2 regions of the Blautia sp. Marseille-P2398 genome follow, and region 1 is predicted to be linked to the other one. Evidence: riboswitches for the same ligand, from Rfam matches in the RefSeq annotation. Region 1 holds a riboswitch; the other holds the start of a gene.
What was found. Region 1 has a riboswitch for FMN ahead of ribD (bifunctional diaminohydroxyphosphoribosylaminopyrimidine deaminase/5-amino-6-(5-phosphoribosylamino)uracil reductase RibD). Riboswitches for the same ligand answer to the same signal wherever they lie in the genome.
Positions count from the first base shown of each region.

Region 2: linked by a shared signal. The riboswitch ahead of ACESZG_RS07470 (ECF transporter S component) and the one ahead of ribD (bifunctional diaminohydroxyphosphoribosylaminopyrimidine deaminase/5-amino-6-(5-phosphoribosylamino)uracil reductase RibD) in region 1 are both predicted to bind FMN.

Region 1 is NZ_CAXSTD010000001.1:410,590-413,775, forward strand. It holds gene ribE (riboflavin synthase) at 115-762, opposite strand; gene ribD (bifunctional diaminohydroxyphosphoribosylaminopyrimidine deaminase/5-amino-6-(5-phosphoribosylamino)uracil reductase RibD) at 743-1,852, opposite strand; FMN riboswitch at 2,097-2,211, opposite strand; gene ACESZG_RS01990 (AAA family ATPase) at 2,318-3,186, opposite strand, start outside.
Region 2 is NZ_CAXSTD010000005.1:80,977-84,162, forward strand. It holds gene ACESZG_RS07465 (hypothetical protein) at 237-716, opposite strand; FMN riboswitch at 848-981, shown strand; gene ACESZG_RS07470 (ECF transporter S component) at 1,135-1,770, shown strand; gene ACESZG_RS07475 (nucleotidyltransferase family protein) at 1,971-2,264, shown strand; gene ACESZG_RS07480 (HI0074 family nucleotidyltransferase substrate-binding subunit) at 2,251-2,640, shown strand; gene ACESZG_RS07485 (NUDIX hydrolase) at 2,681-3,186, shown strand, end outside.

The DNA.
Region 1 (3,186 bases):
TGTTAAGAGGGCAAAATCATTCGTATTGGCTGCTTATCTGGTTCGTGTCAGGCAGATAAAACATCCACTGTACAGTTCTGCATCAATCGAATAACCGCTTTGTGGTTAATTCTGTCAAAAGCCATACTTATTCAGAAAATCCCGTGTAATATTACTTTTTATCGGCTGTTCTTTCACAGGCGTTATTAATTTTTCCACGTATTTTCCAATTATGTCTGTCTCCAGATTAACGATATCTCCTTCTTTGCGTTCTCCGAGGACTGTAATCTTTACTGTATGAGGAATTGCAGAAATGGAAAAGTCTGTTTCTGAGACTTTTGCCACTGTAAGACTGATTCCATCAACTGTTACAGAACCTTTTGTCACAATATATTTCATAATTTGTGGTGAAGCCTGAATGGTGTACCAGACAGCATTATCATCTCTGCGAATTTCCGTGATTTTTCCTGTTCCATCCACATGCCCGGCAACAATGTGTCCTCCAAATCTTCCATTTGCAGGCATTGCCCTTTCCAGATTTACATGCTGTCCCAAAGAAAGCTGAATCAGCGCAGAACGATTCAATGTCTCATGCATCACATCTGCTGTAAAACCATCTTCCAGACATGCAGTTACAGTGAGGCAGATTCCATTTACAGCTACACTGTCCCCTGTTTTCAGATCATCCAGAATTTTCTCTGCCCGTATCGTAAATACTGCTGAATTTGCTCCTTTTTTTATTTTTTTCACAGTTCCCAGTTCTTCAACAATTCCCGTGAACATTACTCTTCACCTCACTCTCTATAAGAAAATCATCTCCTATTCTGATTATTTCGCTGTTTTTTAATAATATTGCGCTGGCAGGATCAGGAAATCCTTTTCCTTCTATCGGTGTCTTTGCACTTTCTCCCCCAAAAAGTTTGGGTGCTATATAGGTCTGGACTTTCTGAACAATACCGCTTTCGAGTGCTGACCAGTTTAAAGTGCCTCCTCCTTCCAGTAAGATACTGTCTATCTTTGCAGCTCCCAGAAGTTCCATTAGTCTGTTTAAATCTATGTGTCCGTTTTTTTCCGGGACATCCAGAACTTTACATCCCATATCTTCATAATTCTTTATCTTCTGCTGGTCTTTACTGCTGGTTGCAAAGATTGTTGGAATTGTTGATGCCGTTTTCACAATTCTGGAATTCAGTGGTGTCCGCAAGTGGGAGTCACAGATAATACGCACAGGATTTCTGCCGTTTTCCAGTCTGCATGTAAGCATCGGATCATCTGCCAGCACAGTTCCCACTCCAGCCATAATCCCTGTATATTTCAATCTCTGTTTCTGCACATGCATTCTGGCAGCTTCGCCTGTCACCCATCTGGATGCGCCTGTATAAGTGGCAATTTTTCCATCCATGGTCATCGCATATTTCATGACTACATATGGTTTTTGATTCTGTATGTAATAGAAAAATGCTTCATTGAGTTTATCGCACTCTTCTTTTAAAACGTTTTCCGTTACTTCGATCCCATGCTCTTTCAGAATCCGGATTCCTTTTCCTGAAACCAGGGGATTAGGGTCCGAGGAACCAATAATCACACGTCTGATCCCCGATTCCAGGATTGCATTGACACACGGAGGCTGTTTCCCGTAATGGCAGCAAGGTTCCAGAGTAACATATATGGAGGCACCTTCTGGCTGTTCTGTACATGATGCCAGAGCTTCCCTTTCTGCATGAAGTTCACCGTATTTTCTGTGATATCCCTGGCCAATGACTTTTCCGCTTTTGACGATCACGGCACCTACCATTGGGTTAGGTGCTGTAAATCCCATTCCTTTTTGCGCCAGTTCTAACGCCATTTTCATATATTGCCTGTCTTTTTCCATATCCGTTATATCTTTCAATCCCTCATCTCCTGTTCTTCTGATGGTACTGATGATACCAAAAAAGCCCCGGTGTCTTTCAACATCCAGGGCCTGTAAATTAATATCTGCTTGAATTATCTTCGTGTGAATCTGACTTTTTGCTTCATCATTAAAACTGCTTTGATGATATTAAAAAGCTCTGGAATAAATTTATTATTCCAGAGCAGTCGCTTTCACAGATCAGTTAATTCTTCTGTATCTCTACTGTTATCTTCTTTCATCCAGACTGTACTGTCGGCTTCGGAATTACACCGAATCATGCCTTACGGCTCGTGGGCTTTACCACCGGTAGGGAATTGCACCCTGCCCTGAAGATCTTATTTTATTTTTATCAGCAATTTCTAAATTTTATCCTGTTGATGTCTGAAAGTATACTCTTAATTTTTATTTATGTCAAGATTTTTTCAGACATATAATTTCAGTTTTTCAGGAAAGTAATTCTCTTACCATCTCTGCATTGAATGTCACACCTGTCAGGTGATCTACTTCAATCTGATACAGGGCATTGGCTGCGATATGCTCTGCTGCCTGTTCCAGATCACGAATACCGCTTGTATTTTTATGCAATTCAACGATGGCATCCAGACCGTCTTCTGTTACTACACATTCTTCTGCTTTCAGGCTCATGCGTTTCAGAACTTTCGGAAGAACGTATTTGGAGAAGATGATCTTCTTCTCTTCTGATGTATAATCCGGGATATCGATCACTGCAAAACGGGACATAAGAGGTGCGCTAATCTGGGACTTATCGTTTGCCGTAGCAATAGGATAAACGCCCACTGTGGGCACCATACATTCCATATAGTTATCTGTAAATCCAAGGTTGTCAAGCAGAGTAAGAAGTACGTCTGCAGGGTTTCCGTTGCCCTTACCTGACGCTGCTTTATCAAGCTCGTTGATAATAAATACAAGATTGGATTCTCCTGCTGCCGAGAAAGCTTCCATGATGATTCCGGGCTTTGCGTTTGCATAGATTCTGGAACTTCCTGTAAGCTGTTCCGGATCATTGATGGAACTCATGTCCAGAGTTGTCCAAGGCAGTTTCAGAATACGGGCAACTGCATAGGCAATCTGAGATTTGCCTGTACCTGCAGGACCTACAAGGAGAAGTCCGTATGCAGGAAGTGTATGGGTACGGTTGATCTGTATGATTGTTTCAATGATACGCTGCTTTACAGATTCCATTCCGTAGAGTTCCTCATCAAGGATCCTGCGGGCTTCCTGAGGATCGATTGCTTCAAAGTAATTGCTCTTCCACTGTACATTCATCATGATGGAAAGTGCTCTCTGAGCAT
Region 2 (3,186 bases), on a different contig from region 1:
GCGGGCTGTAGGGTTGATAATATTGATCAGGCAGAGTAAAATTTTATCAATGAAGTGAGTATCCTGCTTTAATATTACAAATATTCGTCTGACTTATGAAAAGTGCCTGATGAGATGAAAATCTTCTCAGGGATGGGTTGTGAGAACAGAGAAAAAAGAATGGTTTCGGAAAAAATAATGACAAGTTAAACAAAAGCCGTAAAGTGGGAATTTCCAGCTTTGCGGCTTTTGTGGTATCATGAATTGAAAGACATCTCAACAACTTTTCCATTGGTTACCTTAATGCGCAGACCTAATCCATTCATGCTTCTCATGGTAGACATGAAAGCGGATTTTGAGCAATAATCGTTGGGAGCTTCACCTCCGGAAAAATAGTATTTGGTCTTGGAAGTAAGTTTAAATGTATGTTTTCCGTATTTTATATATGCTTTTTTGTTTTGGCTGTTTAATATTCCGTTTTTGGAAGTATTAAATGACGCATACATTGTCAGAGTGTTCCCCTTACATATAGCCTTTCTTGTGCCTGACATATAGTATTTTGTGCCATTGGTTGTTATTGTTCCGCCTTTTTTTCCATTTATGCAGGTATCATAGTAGGTTGTACCTGACTTTCCGGTAGCTGCCTGCACATTTGAGAATCCCATGCAGCCGGTAACGAGGCAGATGGCAAGTATCAGTGTTAACATTTTCTGGAACTTCTTTGTCCATGTTTTCATATTGAAAACCTCCTTTCGTTTTCTGGATTTATTATAATAGCCTGGAAAAGCAAAGTCAATAGAGGAGCGTAATGGAATAGTTGTATTGACAATAGATATCTGTATGTAGTATAATCAGACGCAGATAAAAGAAAATTCTTCGGGGTTGTGGTGATCAGCATCAGCTGAGATTCCCTACCGGCGGTTATAGTCCGCGACCCGCTTCGGCGGCTGATCTGGTGAAATTCCAGAACCGACAGTATAGTCTGGATGAGAGAAGAACACGCGATATTTACCATACGTGCTCATTACCCCGGATATGATCCGGGGTTTTTTATATGTTGAAGAAAATCTTCATTATATAGAAAGCTTGTGGAATTTTCTTTTAACAGGATATGAGACATATCCATAAAGAATAATTTCAAAGGAGAGAAACAGTATGAGTGAACAGGTATTAAGAAATGGAAATGCGATGGCAAGGAGTAAGACGAGAACCATTACACAGATAGCCATGCTTGGCGCTATCGCAGGAATTTTAATGAATCTGGAGTTTCCGCTTCCTTTCCTGGCACCGACTTTTTATCAGCTGGATTTTTCAGAAATCCCGGTACTGGTTGGTTCATTCGCAATGGGACCGATTGCAGGTGTACTGATCGAGCTGGTGAAGATTCTTGTGCATCTGGTAACAAAGGGCTCTATGACAGCAGGTGTAGGCGATGTGGCAAACTTCATCTTTGGATGTACATTTGCAGTTCCGGCAGGTCTGATCTACCGTTACAAATCTGTTAAGAGCAGAAAACATGCAGTGATCGGAATGGCAGTTGGAACCGTACTTACAGCAGTAGTTGCATGCTTCATCAATGCATTCGTGTTACTTCCGGCATACGGAAAGGCTTTTGGAATGCCGGTAGAAGCATTTATTGAAATGGGAAGTGCAGTACACAGTTCTGTAAATAATCTTCTTACATTTGCAGCAATGATCATTTTCCCATTCAACATATTCAAATATGCTCTGACATCCCTGATCGTATTCCTGATTTATAAGAGAATCCGCGTGGTGCTCAAGGGAGATTGATTTTATATCTGATAAAGAATAAATAAATTGGCAGTACAATAAATAAAAAAGAAGAACAGCCGTATGATGAAAAATCTGCGGCTGTTCTTCTTTTTATGTGCAAAAATAATTACGGAAATTTTCAGACAGACTTAAAAAAGACACGATAATATGGTAAGATAAAACAGACGATATAAACATCGGAATGTGAGGTTTATAAAATGAATGATACAGGAATCAGACCGGAAGTTATAGAAGAAATCCGAAACCTTGCGCAAAAATATGATATTGAAAAAGTAATTCTTTTTGGTTCGAGAGCAAGAGGGGATTTCAGAAGAACAAGTGATATAGATATTGCAGTCACAGGAGGAGATTTTGCAAGGTTTGCGTTAGATGTGGATGAAGAGACAAGTACTCTTCTGGAGTATGATATTGTAAATCTTGATCGTGACATGCAGGATGAATTAAGAGAATCTATAGAGAAGGAAGGGAGGATTTTGTATGAGAAAATATGAGAATTTCTGCAATGCACTGTCTAACATGAAAGATATTTATAATTATGAAGAACCATATGATAATGTAGTGATTACCGGACTCGTAGGATTGTATGAAATTTGTTTTGAGCAGTCATGGAAAATGATGAAAGAAATACTGGAGATTCATGGATATGCAGAGGGAGCAACAGGTTCACCGAAAATCATTCTGAAGACTGCCTATAAAGCAGGAATGATAAGAGATGAGGAGCAGTGGCTTCGTGCATTGCAGGCAAGAAATAATGTTACACATTCTTACAATCAGAAAATTGCGTTAGGAATTATAGCTGATGCAAAAGAAGAGTTTTATCAGATGTTTTGCGAACTAAAAACAGAGATAGAAGAAAATTGGCTGTAATAATCAGCGAAGGTATAGAAAGCGAAAGGAAGTATCCATTATGGGACAGATACACAATATTGAAAAACTGACAGATTGTAAATTTTTAAATTTGTATCATTTAAATGCAACAAGTGTTCACAACACTCCTGTGTCATATTTCGTGGCATCACGTGCGAAGAGTATTAACGAATTAAAGATAAAAACAGGTAAAAACGCTCCGGATGGCGTGATCATTTACAGTCTTTATGGGGAAAAGAGAGACAGAGTTGTATTAGTACGTCAGTACAGATACGCAATTGGCGAATATATCTACGAATTCCCGGCAGGTCTGGTAGAATCGAACGAAGAATTCCATGAGGGTGCAGTAAGAGAAATGTACGAGGAAACAGGACTGAAATTCACACCGCTGAAAGTAGATCCTGCATTTGAGAAACCTTATTTCACAACGGTTGGCATGACAGATGAATCCTGCGCAACTGTTTATGGATATGCGGAAGGTGAAATCAGTAAAGATGCACAGGAAGACACAGAGGAAATTGAAGTTGTACTTGCTGACAGAGAAGA